DNA from 2 places in the Sphaerisporangium rubeum genome. Region 2 is predicted to be linked to the other one. Evidence: riboswitches for the same ligand, from Rfam matches in the RefSeq annotation. Region 2 holds a riboswitch; the other holds the start of a gene.
The links. A riboswitch is a leader RNA that binds a small molecule or an ion and turns the genes downstream of it on or off. The one in region 2 is predicted to bind glycine.
Positions count from the first base shown of each region.

Region 1 (7,659 bases), 1.9 Mb from region 2:
CATATAGGAAGCGGTGCACCAGATTGGCGTATGACCTATGGGTCGCACGGTGGCACAAGAGCACTTACAGCAGCGACTCAGGCGAGTGTGTCGTGGTCGCATCCGATCTGTCCGGGATTCGTCTCATCCGTGATAGCAAGAATCCATCCGGGCCGGTACTGGCCGTCTCCCTCGATCAGTGGTCCGCGTTCCTGAGCGGTGTGAGGGCATCGAATCCTCGTTGGCTTCTGTGAAGTGGTCAGCATTCGATGACGTTCACGGCCAGGCCGCCGCGGCTGGTCTCCTTGTACTTGTCGAGCATGTCGCGGCCGGTGTCGCGCATGGTCTTTATGGCCTTGTCCAGGGCCACGTAGTGGGTGCCGTCGCCGTGGAGTGCTATTCGGGACGCTGCTATGGCCTTGATGGACGCCACGGCGTTGCGTTCGATGCAGGGGATCTGTACCAGGCCGCCGATGGGGTCGCAGGTGAGGCCGAGGTTGTGTTCTATGCCGATCTCGGCGGCGTTCTCGACCTGCTGGGGGGTGCCGCCGAGGACTTCTGTCAGTGCGGCGGCGGCCATGGAGCAGGCGGAGCCGACTTCTCCCTGGCAGCCGACCTCGGCGCCGCTGATGGAGGCGTTCTCCTTGAACAGGACGCCTATCGCGCCGGCGGTGAGGAGGAAACGGATGGTTCCCTCGTCGTCGGCTCCGGGGGTGAAGCGGTGGTAGTAGGACAGGACGGCGGGGATGATGCCGGCGGCCCCGTTGGTCGGGGCCGTGACTATCCGGCCGCCTGCGGCGTTCTCCTCGTTGACGGCCAAGGCGTAGAGGGTGACCCAGTCCATGGCGTTCAGGGGGTCGGCCTCGGGGGATTCGCTCTGGAGTTTGCGGTGGAGACGGTGGGCCCGGCGTTTCACCTTCAGGCCGCCGGGGAGGACGCCTTCGCTGGTGCAGCCTCGGGTGACGCATTCGGCCATGACGCGCCACAGGGTGAGAAGTCCTTCGCGGATCTCGGCTTCTGTGCGGCCGAAGGCCTTTTCGTTCTCCAGCATCAGGCCGGAGATGGACAGGCCGGTCTCCTCGCAGTGGTCGAGGAGTTCCTTGGCTGTGGTGAAGGGGTGGGGGAGTTCGGTGTCGTCCTGCTTGATGCGGTCGGCGCCGGTGGCGTTCTCGTCGATGACGAAGCCGCCGCCTACCGAGTAGTAGGTCTTCTCCCTGAGTTGGCCGCCTTCTTTTCCGTAGGCGGTGAAGCGCATGCCATTGGGATGCCGGGGGAGGGAGATCTTGCGTTCGAAGACGAGGTCCTCGCCTACTTCGAAGGGGATTTCCTGCTCGGCGTAGATCTTGACCTTGCCGGTCTCACGCATGGCCGCGAGCTTTTCCGGCACCGTGTCCACGTCGACCGTTTCCGGCTTCTCACCGGAGAGGCCGAGCAGCACGGCCTTGTCGCTGCCGTGGCCCTTTCCGGTGAGGCCGAGTGAGCCGTAGAGGATGACCTGGATTCTCGTGGTCTTCTCCAGCAGGCCGTCCTGGTGCAGGCCGCGTGCGAACTTGTGCGCAGCCGCCATGGGACCGCCGGTGTGTGAGCTCGACGGGCCGATGCCGATCTTGAACAGATCGAAGACGCTGATCGCCATGGTGGTGGCCCTTCTGGAGCGTGGTACGTGGTACTTCCCCGCGCGTCCGGCGACTCACCGCCGTACGCGGCGCCGGCTTCGCCGTACGTGGTTCCCGCCGTCGCGGCGCCGGCAACGACCGGCGGCTGGCGGTGGGGAACAGGTGCCGGTGGTGTGGAGTGCCGGCGTGGGTGTGGACTTGGCCTCCGACGGCGCCGGTTGTGGAGTCGGGTGGGTGGGGTGTCGGTCAGGACGTTCGGGACTTGGCCTCCGACGGCGCCGGTTGTGGAGTCGGGTGGGTGGGGTGTCGGTCAGGACGTTCGGGACTTGGCCTCCGACGGCGCCGGTCGTGGAGTCGGGTGGGTGGGGTGTCGGTCAGGACGTTCGGGAGGTGGGTGAGCAGGGGTGGGGCCTCGGCCGAAGGGGTCGGCCGAGGGTCGGGGTGTGGGTCGTCAGGAGTCTGTGGTGGTGAGGGTGGTGTATTCCTCCGGGGTGAGGAGGTCCTCGGGGTCGCCGGAGACGCGGATGCGGAAGAGCCAGCCTTCGCCGTACGGGTCGGAGTTGACCAGGGACGGGTCGTCCACCACGAATTCGTTGATCTCGACGACTTCGCCGCCTATGGGGGCGTAGATGTCGCTGACGGACTTGGTGGACTCGACCTCGCCTACGGCCTCGCCGGGCTGCAGGGTGCTGCCGGCTTCGGGGAGCTGGACGAAGACGACGTCGCCGAGGGACTCGGCGGCGTAGGCCGTGATCCCCACGGTGACGACGGGGCCGTCATCGAGGCCGGCGATCCACTCGTGCTCCTTGGTGTAGCTGAGCTCCTCGGGAATGCTGCTCACATGCACCTCCGGTAAAAGGGCAGGTCGACGAGGTCGACCGGTTCATGGCTGCCACGGATGTCGACCGCGAGGCCGCCGGACACCTCGGTGTCCACGTAGGCGATCGCGATCGGCTTGCCGAGTGACTGGGACGGCGCGCCGCTGGTGATCTCGCCGACGACGGTGCCGTCCACGCTCAGCACCACGGGGTAACCGTGGCGTGGCACTCGGCGGCCCCGCGCGACCAGGCCGGTGAGGCGCCGGCGCGGGGGGACGTCCTTGAGTGCGGCGAGCGCGGCGCGACCGACGAAGTCACCCGGCTTGCCGAACTTCACGACGCGGCCGAGACCGGCGTCGAAGGGGGTGAGGCCGGCGTTCAGCTCGTTGCCGTACAACGGCATGCCGGCCTCGAGGCGCAGGGTGTCGCGGGCCGACAGCCCGGCGGGACGCAGGCCGTGCGGCTCGCCGGCCTTGGTGAGGGCCTCCCAGAGGGGGACGGCACGCTCGGCGGCGACGAACAGCTCGAAGCCGTCCTCGCCGGTGTAGCCGGTGCGCGCGATGAACGCGTCGACCCCGGCGACGGTGCCGGGGAGGCCGGCGTAGTACTTGAGCCCGGCCAGGTCGGCGTCGGTGAGCGTCGCGAGGATCTCGGCGGCCCGTGGTCCCTGCACCGCGACCAGCGCGTACGCCTCGGAGCGGTCGTCCACCTCGGCGTCGAAGCCGGCGGACCTCGCGGTGAGCTCCTCGGCGACCTTGAGGTAGTTGGAGGCGTTGGCCACGACCATGTATTCCCCGCCGGGGAGGCGATAGACGATCAGGTCGTCCAGCACCCCGCCGTCCGGCGCGCAGATCATGGTGTACCGGGCCCGGCCGGGCTCCAGCACCGACAGGTGGCCCACCAGCGCGTGGTCGAGAGCCTGGCCGGCCTGCGGGCCCGTGACGAAGATCTCCCCCATGTGGGAGAGGTCGAACAGGCCGGCGGCCTGGCGGACCGCGTTGTGCTCGGCCGACTCGCTGCCGTACCGCAGCGGCATCAGCCAGCCGGCGAAGTCGGTGAGCGTCGCACCGAGACTCTCGTGTACTTCGCGGAGCGGCGTGGGTTTGGACATGTCTCACACCTCAGGCAGGGTCGGATGTCAGCATCCTCCCCCTCTGTCATCGGTGCCTGAGAGTTTCGCCCGAGTTTTACCGGACTTTCACCTTCGGCGAGGCTCGTCGAGGACGAGCCTTCTTTCCAGAGGCCACCTGACCCGCGCGGTCCTTTGCCTTGTGAGGTTCGTGGGAGGACTTGCTCCTTCAGGGGTCCTGACCGGATGCCAGGACGCTCTCCCGCACGGGGTCGCCGGTGTTCCGGCCCACCCTACCAACGGGAGGCAGGCGCGGCGGAGGCCACCAAGGCGGAGAACAGGGGGCTGTCGGCGGAGGTCTCGGGGTGCCACTGCACGCCGAGCGCGAACGGGTGTCCCGCGAGCTCGACCGCCTCGACGGTGCCGTCCTCGGCGACGGCGGACACCGTCAGCCCGTCGCCGAGCCGGTCCACCGCCTGGTGGTGGTAGTGCGCGGCGTCGGCCGGCCCGGCGCCGAGCACGCCGGCCAGCTTGCTGCCTTCGGCGACCCGCACCGGCAGGTGACCGAACTCACCGGGTGCCGGCGCGTGCGCCGCGTGGCCGACGACGTCCGGCAGGTGCTGGTGCAGGGTGCCGCCGAGGTGGACGTTGAGCACCTGCAGGCCGCGGCAGATGCCGAGCAGCGGCAACCCGGCGGCGAGCGCCGCGCCGACCAGCGCGAACTCCGCCTCGTCCCGGAAGCCGCGCACGTACCCGGTCCGGTCGTGCGGCGCCGCGCCGTACCTGGCGGGGTCCAGGTCGCCGCCGCCGGCGACGATGAGCCCGTCCAGCCGCTCCACGAGCGGCGCCGGGTCCCCGCTGGGTGGCACGATCACGGGCTGGCCGCCGGCCGCCGCGACCCGCTCGACGTAGTCGTACGGCAGCAGCGCGGCCGTCATCCGCCATACGGTGAAGGCGGCGGGTTCGACGTAGCAGGTGATGCCGATGACCGGCCGGTACGTCCCCATCACAGCGGGGTGACGTACGCGCCGGAGATGCCGCCGTCCACCAGGAACTCGGCCCCGGTGATGAAGCTCGCGTCGTCGGAGGCGAGGAACGCGACCGCCGCGGCGATCTCGGACGCCTCGGCGAACCGGCCCATCGGCACGTGCACCAGCCGCCGTTGCGCACGCTCGGGGTCCTTGGCGAACAGTTCCCGCAGCAACGGCGTGTCCACCGGCCCCGGGCACAGCGCGTTCACGCGGATCCCTTCGCGTGCGAACTGCACGCCGAGTTCCCTGGTCATGGACAGCACGCCGCCTTTGGACGCGGTGTAGGAGATCTGGGACGTCGCCGACCCCATCACCGCGACGAACGACGCGGTGTTGATGATGGACCCCTTGCCCTGCCGCCGCATGTGCGGGATGGCGTGCTTGCAGCACAGGTACACGCTGGTGAGGTTGACCTCCTGCACCCGCCGCCACGCCTCGATGCCGGTGGTCAGGATGGAGTCGTCGTCCGGCGGCGAGATGCCGGCGTTGTTGAAGGCGACGTCCAGACGGCCGTACGTCTCGACGGCCGTCTCGAACATGCGGGCCACGTCCTCCTCGCTGGTGACGTCGACCCGGACGAACAGCCCGCCGACCTCGTCGGCGATCTTGGCACCTCCCTCCTCGTCGAGGTCGGCGCACACGACCTTGGCGCCTTCCTCGGCGAGCCGGCGCGCGGTGGCGAGCCCGATGCCTCCCGCCGCTCCGGTGATCACGGCGACACGGTCCTGCAGACGTTGCATATCGGCGATCTCTCCTGATCTCAGTGAGCGATGAAGACGTTCTTGGTCTCGGTGAAGGCGGCCAGCGCGTCCGGTCCGAGCTCACGGCCGAGCCCGGACTCCTTGTAGCCGCCGAACGGCGTCCAGTACCGCACCGAGGAGTGCGAGTTGACCGAGAGGTTCCCCGCCTCGACGGCCCGCGCCACCCGCAGCGCACGGCCGACGTTCTCGGTCCAGATGGATCCCGACAGTCCGTACGGCGTGTCGTTGGCGATGCGCACGGCGTGCGCCTCGTCGTCGAACGGCACCACGCCGACCACCGGACCGAAGATCTCCTCGGTGAAGGCCCGCTCGTCCAGCGCGGCGTGCGTGAGCACGGTCGGCGGGAACCAGAACCCCTTCCCCGCCGGACAGGTGCCCTGGAAACGCGGCGTGCCGGTCACGTACGACGCGACCCGGTCGCGGTGGTCGGCGCTGATCAGCGGCCCCATGTCGGTGCCGGGGTCGCGCGGGTCCCCGACGACGACGGCCGCCACGGCACGCTCCAGCCGTTCCAGGAACTCCTCGTACACCGGCCGCTCCACCAGCACCCGCGACCTGGCGCAGCAGTCCTGTCCGCTGTTGTCGAACACCGCGCCAGGCGCGGACGCCGCGGCCCGTTCGAGGTCGGCGTCGGCGAACACGATGTTGGCGCTCTTGCCGCCGAGTTCCAGCGTGACCCGTTTGACGGTGCGCGCCGCCGTGGCCGCGATCTGCTTGCCGACCTCGGTGGAACCGGTGAACACGATCTTGCGGACGTCCGGATGTTCCACGAGCCGGGCCCCGGCGACCTCCCCGGCTCCCGGCAGCACCTGGAGCACCCCCTCGGGGAGGCCGGCCTCCAAGGCGAGTGCGGCGAGCCGCATCGCGGTCAGCGGCGTCCACTCGGCGGGCTTCACGACGACGGTGTTGCCGGCGGCGAGCGCCGGCGCGACACCCCACGTCATGATGACCATGGGGAAGTTCCACGGCACGATCACGGCGACGACGCCGAGGGGCTCGTGGAAGGTGATGTCCACCCCGCCGGCCACCGGGATCTGCCTGCCGAAGTCGCGCTCCGGCGCTCCGGCGTAGTAATGCAGCACGTCGCGGACGTTGCCGGCCTCCCACCGCGCGTTGCCGATGGTGTGACCGCAGTTGGCGAGCTCCAGCTCGGCCAGTTCCTCGGCGTGCCGGTCCACGAGGTCGGCGAACCGCCGCAGCAGCCGCGCGCGGTCCCCCGGAGCGACGTCCCGCCAGGCGGGGAACGCGGCCTTGGCCCGCGCCACGGCGCGGTCGGTCTCACCGCGACCGGCCGGTTCGACGTCGGCCAGCACGTCCTCGGTGGCCGGATTGATGATTTTCATGTCACATCCGCTCGAATCCCCGGAAAAGCTCCCAGTCGGTGACGGCCGCGTCGAAGGCGGCCAACTCCACCTTGGCGTTGTTGGCGTAGTGCTCCACGACCTCCTCACCCAGCGCCGACGTGGCGATCCGCGAGCCCTCCCACAGCGCCAGCGCCTCCCGCAGCGTGCTCGGCACCCGCTCCGCGCCGGACGAGTAGGCGTTGCCGGTGTACGGCTCCTCAAGCGGCAGCTCGTCGTCGATGCCTTTCAGACCCGCCGCGACCAGCGCCGAGACCGCGAGGTAGGGGTTGACGTCACCTCCCGGCACGCGGTTCTCCACCCGCAGCGAGTGACCGTGGCCGACCAGCCGCAACGAGCAGGTGCGGTTGTCCACCCCCCACTTGACGGCCGTCGGCGCGAAACTGCCGTCCACGTACCGCTTGTAGGAGTTGACGTTCGGTGCGTACATCAGCGTCAGCTCCCGCAGCGCGGCGAGCTGACCCGCGATGAAATGCTCGCCGGTCTTCGACAGCCCGTACGGCCCGTCGCCTGCCATCACCGGCCGGCCCTCGGTGTCGCGCAGCGAGATGTGGATGTGGCAGGAGTTGCCTTCACGCTGGTTCGGCTTCGCCATGAACGTGATCGACATGCCTTCCTGGGCCGCGATCTCCTTGGCGCCGTTCTTGTAGATCGTGTGGTTGTCGCACGTCGCCAGCGCCTCGGCGTACCGGAAGGCGATCTCGTGCTGGCCGAGGTTGCACTCACCCTTGGCAGACTCGACGTACATGCCGGCCCCCTCCATGCCGAGCCGCACACGGCGCAGCAGCGGCTCCACGCGTGCGGTGCCGAGCAGGGAGTAGTCCACGTTGTACAGATTGGCCGGGGTGAGGTCGCGGTACGCCTTGGACCACGCGCTCTCGTAGCTGTCGGTGTAGACGCAGAATTCCAGCTCGGTGCCGACGTACGCCTGCCAGCCGCGCTCGGCGAGCCGCGCGAGCTGACCGCGCAGGATCTGCCGCGGCGAGGCCGGCACCTCCGTGCCGTCCTCCCACACGATGTCGGC
Region 1 covers NZ_JACHIU010000001.1:2,052,647-2,060,305, forward strand. Annotated here, with positions in the region: gene BJ992_RS08775 (DUF397 domain-containing protein) at 24-233, shown strand; gene BJ992_RS08780 (L-serine ammonia-lyase) at 239-1,615, opposite strand; gene gcvH (glycine cleavage system protein GcvH) at 2,047-2,436, opposite strand; gene gcvT (glycine cleavage system aminomethyltransferase GcvT) at 2,433-3,524, opposite strand; glycine riboswitch at 3,558-3,660, opposite strand; glycine riboswitch at 3,661-3,757, opposite strand; gene BJ992_RS08795 (gamma-glutamyl-gamma-aminobutyrate hydrolase family protein) at 3,776-4,489, opposite strand; gene BJ992_RS08800 (3-oxoacyl-ACP reductase) at 4,489-5,253, opposite strand; gene BJ992_RS08805 (aldehyde dehydrogenase family protein) at 5,274-6,617, opposite strand; gene BJ992_RS08810 (type I glutamate--ammonia ligase) at 6,619-7,659, opposite strand, start outside.
Region 1: linked by a shared signal. The riboswitch ahead of gcvT (glycine cleavage system aminomethyltransferase GcvT) and the one ahead of gcvP (aminomethyl-transferring glycine dehydrogenase) in region 2 are both predicted to bind glycine.

Region 2 (7,659 bases):
GGCTCAAGCGGGTGCCGAACCCCCTGGAGTTCGGCATCATCATCGTGGACGACCAGGGCCGGGTGCAGCGCTTCCTGGAGAAGCCCACCTGGGGCCAGGTCTTCTCCGACACCGTCAACACCGGCGTGTACATCATGGAGCCCGAGGTCCTGGACGAGGTCGCCCCGGGGGTGGCGGTCGACTGGTCCGGCGACGTGTTCCCCAAGCTGCTGGAGCGCGGCGCGCCGCTGTACGGCTACGTCGCCTCCGGGTACTGGGAGGACGTCGGCACCCACGAGAGCTACCTCAAGGCCCAGGCCGACGCGCTGTCGGGCCGGGTGCGCCTGGACCCCGACGGCTTCGAGCTGTCGCCTGGGGTGTGGGTGGCCGAAGGCGCCTCGGTGGACCCCGAGGCCGTCCTCAAGGGCCCGCTGTACATCGGCGGCTACGCCAAGGTCGAGGCCGGCGCGGAGCTGCGCGAGTACACCGTGCTCGGCGACAACGTCGTGGTCAAGGAAGGCGCCTTCCTGCACCGCGCCGTCGTCCACGACAACGTCTACATCGGCCCGAGCGCCAACCTGCGCGGCTGCGTGGTCGGCAAGAACACCGACATCATGACCGGCGCCAGGATCGAGGAGAACGCGATCGTCGGCGACGAGTGCGTGATCGAGGCCGAGGCCTACGTCTCCTCCGGCGTGAAGATCTACCCGTTCAAGACCATCGAGGCCGGCGCCGTCGTCAACACCAGCGTGATCTGGGAGTCGCGCGGCCAGCGCAGCCTGTTCGGGCCGCGCGGCGTGTCCGGGCTGGTCAACGTCGAGATCACCCCGGAGCTGTGCGTGCGGCTCGCCAGCGCCTACGCCACCACGCTGAAGAAGGGCGAGTCGGTGATCACCTCACGCGACTCCTCCCGCGCGGCGCGCGCCTTCAAGCGCGCGGTGATCAGCGCGCTCAACGCCAGCGCCGTCAACGTGCTCGACCTGGAGGCCGCCGCGCTGCCGGTGGCGCGTTTCCACACCGCCAACGGCACCGCCTCCGGCGGCATCGCGCTGCGCACCACACCCGGCGACCCGCAGAGCGTCGACATCGTGTTCATGGACCACAACGGCGCGGACCTGTCCCAGGGGGCCCAGCGCAAGCTGGAGCGGGTGTTCTCCCGGCAGGAGTTCCGGCGCGCGTTCCCCGGCGAGATCGCCGAGCTGAGCTTCTCCGCGCGCGCCGTGGAGGACTACGCGCGCGAGCTGCTGCGCTGCATCGACATGTCCGGTGTGCGGGACGCCGAGATGAAGGTCGTGATCGACTGCGCCGGCGGCACCTCCTCGCTGGTGCTGCCGACCCTGCTCGGCCGGGTCGGCGTGGACGTGCTGACCGTCAACAACCGCCTGGACGACGCCTCACCCACCGAGACCCTGGCCGAGCGCCGCAGGGACCTGCAGCGGCTCGCCGAGCTCGTGGCGTCCTCCAGGGCCGCGTTCGGGGTGCGGTTCGACACCGTGGGGGAGCGCATCTCTCTGGTGGACGAGATGGGCCAGTTCATCAGCGAGGAGCGTGCGCTGCTGGTCGTGCTCGACCTGGTGGCCGCCGAGCGGCGCGGCGGCAGGGTGGCGCTGCCGGTGACCACCACGCGCGTGGCCGAGCAGGTGTGCCGGTTCCACGGCGCGCAGGTGCAGTGGACGCCGACGGCGCTGGACGCGCTCACCTCGGCCGCGACCGACCCCGACCTGATCTTCGCGGCGGACGGCAGGGGCGGGTTCATCGTGCCGGAGTTCGCGGCCACCGTGGACGGCATGGCGTCGTTCCTGCGGCTGCTCGGGCTGGTGGCCCGCACCCGGCTCTCGCTGAGCCAGATCGACGCGCGCATCCCGCGCGCCAAGCTGCTCAAGCGCACCGTGCCGACGCCGTGGGCCGCCAAGGGCGCCGTGATGCGATCGGTCGTGGAGGCCGCCGACGGCTACCGTCTGGACACCACCGACGGCGTGCGGGTCGTCGAGGAGGACGGCGGGTGGGCCCTCATCCTGCCCGACCCCGCCGAGGCGGTCACGCATCTGTGGGCCGAGGCCGACGATCTTGACGTGGCGCAGGCCCTGCTGGAACGCTGGGCCCGGGTGGTGGAGCAGGCGGTCGGACCGTGACGCCAGAGGAACCGCCCGTTACGTGGGAAACAGCCCGATTTCTGGCGCATTCGCACGGCGCGCCGCATGGACCGGAGGGCGCGGCGGGCGGTAGCTTTGGACCGGCGCGGCGAGCCGAGTCGGAAGGAGCGAGGGGCGAGCGCCGTTCACCATCACGCGAGCCCCCGTCAGCGATGACTCGAACGAGCCCGACCAGCAGCATGTCCGTCCCAGCGGCCTGACTTCGTCTTGACCTTCGCCACTCGAACAGCATAGGTTGCGGCATTCGCAGTCTGAGCAATCTTGAGAAGCGAAGCACCGAGGCACGCCGCACCGAGCACCGTCGCCGCGACTTCGCGGTAGGAGGCCGAGCCGATCCGATGCCGAGCGTCTACTGCACTCAGTGCGGCCACGCCAACCCTGAGGACGCCCGTTTCTGCTCTCGGTGCGGTTCGCCGTTGAACCGCGTCGAAAGCAATACGCCTGGGGACACCACCTCCACGATCTCCCTCAGCGGGATCGAGGCGATGGACGGCGAGGCCACAGGACAGACGCTCCTGCCGGACCGGGCGGCGGTGGAGCAATTGCCACCGGGCACCGCCTTGCTGGTGGTGATGCGCGGTCCGAACGCCGGAAGCCGGTTCCTGCTCGACAGCGACCTGACCACGGCGGGGCGTCACCCCGAGAGCGACATCTTCCTCGACGACGTCACGGTGTCCCGGCGCCACGCCGAGTTCTACCGCCGCGGCGGCTACTTCACCGCACGCGACGTCGGCAGCCTCAACGGCACCTACGTCAACCGCGAGCGCATCGAGGAGCACCCGCTGACCGGCGGCGACGAGGTCCAGATCGGCAAGTTCCGGCTGGTGTTCCTCACGCGTGCGTGATCGGGGACGGTGATGGGCGCGCAGGCCGCCAGGGCGTACATGAGCATCGGGGAGGTCCTCGAGCTCCTGCGTCCCGACTTTCCCGACATCACCGTCTCCAAGATCCGGTTCCTGGAGGGGGAGGGGCTCATCGAGCCCGAGCGGGCCCCCTCCGGGTACCGCAAGTTCACCCACGCCGACGTGGAGCGGCTGCGCTTCATCCTGACCGCGCAGCGTGACCGCTACCTCCCGCTGCGCGTGATCAAGGACCACCTCGACACCGCGGGCCACGACGGCACCGGTCCTCGTTCCCTGGACTCCGCGCAGCCCGAGGTGCGGCTCGGCCGCGCCGAGCTGTGCGAGGCGGCGGGGCTCGACGACGAGACCCTGTCGGAGCTGGAGGACTACGGCCTGGTGACCCCCATGGCCCGGCGGTACGACGCCGAGGCGCTCGCCGTGGCCCGGGCCTGCGGCGCTCTGGCGGCCTACGGGCTGCACCCCCGCCACCTTCGCGTCCTGCGGGCCGCCGCCGAGCGCGAGGCCGGCCTCGTGGAGCAGGCCGTGGCGCCGCTGCTGCGCCGGCGTGCTCCCGGCGCCGCCGGGCAGGCCGAGCAGACCGCGCATGAGTTGTCCGGATTGCTGCTCGACCTGCACTCGGCTCTCGTGAAGGACGCCCTGCGCGGCATTCTGGGTCGTTGACCGAGGCACCCGGACATTTCGGGGTGCGGGGATGTTACGTTGAGGTTTGCGGCGATGGTCACGCCGCGAGCCGAGAGCCGCGAGGGAGCAGGCCCGAAGCGGGCCGGCGACCACTGAGACGGAGTCGCCTGTGTTGCAGATGGAGGTCGTGGGGGTCCGGGTGGAGATGCCCTCCAATCAGCCCATCGTCTTGCTCAAGGAGGCGAAGGGCGAGCGGTATCTGCCGATCTGGATAGGGATGACCGAGGCCACGGCCATCGCTCTGGCACAGGCCGAGGAGCCGCCGCCGAGGCCGCTCACGCATGACCTGTTCAAGGACGTGATCGAGGCGCTCGGGGTCCGGCTGCAGACGGTCAACATCGTCGCGTTGCGTGACGGCATCTTCTTCGCCGACCTGGTGTTCTCCAACGGCGTGGAGGTGAGCGCGCGGCCGTCCGACTCGATCGCGCTGGCCCTGCGGACCGGGGCCGGCATCTTCGCGAGCGAGGACGTCGTCCGCGAGGCAGGTGTGATCATCCCGGACGACCAGGAGGACGAGGTCGAGAAGTTCCGCGAGTTCCTGGACAACATCACGCCTGAGGACTTCGGGCGTGCCGGTTGACCATGTCGGGCTATTTACGCTTCACGACGCGCCGAGCGGGATCGTTGACTGAGCATGCCGCCGGTCCTACGGTGCAAGTGAACCCACGGTTGTAATTCACGAACCCCCAGATCAGACCGTGGGATGAGAGAAAGCCGGAGGTCCGCAGTGGCGGTCAGCAGCGGCGAGGGCAAGTCGGCCGGCCAGCGCGATCGGGCTCAGCGTCAGTCGGCACGTGAGCGCGCGGGCGAGCAGGGCCTGCTGTTCGGCGAGCGGCCCGGGTCGCTCCCCGCCGACGTGGGATACCGCGGCCCGACGGCGTGCTCGGCGGCCGGCATCACCTACCGGCAGCTGGACTACTGGGCACGCACCCAGCTCGTCGAGCCGTCGGTGCGGGCCGCGCACGGCTCGGGCTCACAGCGGCTGTACAGCTTCCGCGACATCCTGGTCCTCAAGGTCGTCAAGCGCCTCCTGGACACCGGGGTGTCCCTGCAGCAGATACGCACCGCCGTCCAGCACCTGCGCCAGCGCGGTGTGGACGACCTGGCGCAGATCACCCTCATGAGCGACGGGGTCAGCGTCTACGAGTGCACCTCGGCCGACGAGGTGATCGACCTGCTGGAAGGCGGCCAGGGCGTGTTCGGTATCGCTCTCGGCGGCGTCTGGCGCGAGGTGGAGGGCACCCTGGCCGAGCTGCCCGGGGAGCGTGCGGAACCGGCTGATCGTGACCCTTTCGCCGAGCACCCCGGTGACGAGCTCGCACAGCGCAGGCGGGCCCGCCGCACCGGCTGAGGCCGGGTAGGGGTGCCCCCTGCCGGGGGGCGGCCGGTACCATTGGCGGTGAAGCTTTCGACCCCGCGCGGGAGAGACCCGGGTGCGGGCACGCGCCGCCACGGCGGCGCGTGCGTGTGACCCGGGCGCCGAAGGAGCAACCTCCCCGGAATCTCTCAGGCACCCTGTACCGCGCGGGCGAGGCCACTCTGGAAAGTAGGCGTGCCCGCCAGGCGTGCCTCACCGACGGTGCAAGCCCCTCCCGGGGGTGAAGCTCTCAGGTCGCGGCGAGGTCGTCGCGCTGACAGAGGGGGAGACCAGGCGCGGCCGCGCGCCTGCTCCGAGCCACGTCAGGAGAGCCTCATGACCGATCGGTCACCGCTTCGCGACCTGTCCGCACCGCCGTTCGTCACCCGGCACGTCGGCCCCTCCGACGCCGAACAGGCCCGCATGCTCCAAGCCGTCGGTTACGCCTCGGTGGCCGACCTGGTCGCCGTCGCGGTACCCGGCGCCATCCGCGCCGACAAGCCGCTCGACCTGCCGCGGGCCGCGAGCGAGACCGAGGCCGTCGCCGAGCTGCGCGACCTCGCGGGCCGTAACCGCGTGCTGACCTCCATGATCGGGCTCGGCTACCACGACACCATCACCCCGGCGGTCATCCGGCGCAACCTGCTGGAGAACCCCGGTTGGTACACCGCCTACACCCCTTACCAGCCGGAGATCTCGCAGGGTCGCCTGGAGGCGCTGCTCAACTTCCAGACCATGGTGTCCGACCTCGCCGGCCTCGACGTCGCCGGCGCCTCGCTGCTCGACGAGGCCACCGCCGCCGCCGAGGCGATGACCCTGGCCCACCGGGCCGGCCGCGGCCGAGGCGTCCGCTTCGTGGTGGACGCCGACGCGCTGCCGCAGACCAAGGCCGTGCTGGCCACCCGGGCCGAGCCGCTCGGCATCGAACTGGTCGAGGCCGACCTCGCCGCCGGCCTCCCCGAGGGAGATCTTTTCGGCGTGCTCGTGCAGTACCCCGGCGCGAGCGGCAGGCTCGCCGGCTTCCAGGCGGTCGCCGAAGCGGCCCACGAGCGCGGCGCGCTCGTCGTCGCCGCCGCCGACCTGCTGGCCCTCACCCTGCTGGAGGCCCCCGGCACCCTCGGGGCCGACATCGCGATCGGCTCCACCCAGCGTTTCGGCGTGCCGCTCGGGTTCGGCGGGCCGCACGCCGCCTACATGGCGGTGCGCGAGGGCCTGCAGCGCCAGCTCCCCGGCCGTCTCGTCGGCGTGTCCAAGGACGCCGACGGCCACCAGGCGTACCGGCTGGCCCTGCAGACCCGCGAGCAGCACATCCGCCGTGAGAAGGCCACGAGCAACATCTGCACCGCGCAGGTCCTGCTCGCCGTCATCGCCTCCATGTACGCCGTCTACCACGGCCCCGAAGGCCTGCGGCGCATCGCGCAGCGCGTGCACCGCCACGCGGCCGTCCTCGCCGCCGGGCTGCGCGCCGGCGGCGTCGAGGTCGTCCACGACGAGTTCTTCGACACCGTGCGGGCCCACGTCCCGGGCCGGGCCGGCGAGATCGTCGCCGCGGCCGTCGCGCTCGGCGTCAACCTGCGGCAGGACGGGCCCGACCACGTCGGCGTGACCTGCGACGAGACCACCACGGCCGGCCACCTGCGCGATGTGTGGGAGGCGTTCGGCTGCGCGGACGCCGTACTGGACGACCTCGACACCGCCACCGCCGACGCGCTCCCCGCCGGGCTGCTGCGCACCACCGGCTACCTCACCCACCCGGTGTTCTCCGCGCACCACTCCGAGACGTCCATGCTGCGCTACCTGCGCAGGCTCCAGGACAAGGACATCGCGCTCGACCGGTCCATGATCCCGCTCGGGTCCTGCACCATGAAGCTCAACGCGACGACCGAGATGGAGCCGATCACCTGGCCGGAGTTCGCCGGCGTCCACCCCTACGCGCCGGCCGGACAGGCCGAGGGGTACCTGCGGCTCATCGGCGACCTGGAGAGCTGGCTCGCCGAGGTCACCGGGTACGCCGCGGTGTCGCTCCAGCCGAACGCCGGCTCGCAGGGCGAGTTCGCCGGCCTGCTCGCCATCCGCGCCTACCACCGGGCCAACGGCGACGACGCGCGCGACGTCTGCCTCATCCCGTCGTCCGCGCACGGCACCAACGCCGCGAGCGCCGTGATGGCCGGCATGCGGGTCGTCGTGGTGGCCTGCGACGACCAGGGCAACGTCGACGTGCCGGACCTCACCGCCAAGATCGCCAAGCACGCGGACCGCCTCGCCGCGATCATGGTGACGTACCCCTCGACGCACGGCGTGTACGAGGAGACCATCACCGAGATCTGCGAGCTGGTCCACCAGGCCGGCGGCCAGGTCTACGTGGACGGCGCCAACCTCAACGCACTCGTGGGCCTCGCCAAGCCCGGCTGGTTCGGCGCCGACGTCTCCCACCTGAACCTCCACAAGACCTTCTGCATCCCCCACGGCGGCGGCGGCCCCGGCATCGGCCCCGTCGCGGTCCGCGAGCACCTCGCTCGGTACCTGCCGTCCCACCCGATGGAGAGCGGCCCCGTGGGTCCCGTCTCCGCCGCGCCGTACGGCTCGGCGGGCATCCTTCCGATCTCGTGGGCCTACGTCCGCATGA
Region 2 covers NZ_JACHIU010000001.1:3,960,112-3,967,770, reverse strand. Annotated here, with positions in the region: gene BJ992_RS17120 (sugar phosphate nucleotidyltransferase) at 1-2,111, shown strand, start outside; gene BJ992_RS17115 (FHA domain-containing protein) at 2,471-2,977, shown strand; gene ftsR (transcriptional regulator FtsR) at 3,017-3,655, shown strand; gene BJ992_RS17105 (bifunctional nuclease domain-containing protein) at 3,786-4,256, shown strand; gene BJ992_RS17100 (MerR family transcriptional regulator) at 4,404-5,027, shown strand; glycine riboswitch at 5,086-5,209, shown strand; glycine riboswitch at 5,210-5,324, shown strand; gene gcvP (aminomethyl-transferring glycine dehydrogenase) at 5,370-7,659, shown strand, end outside.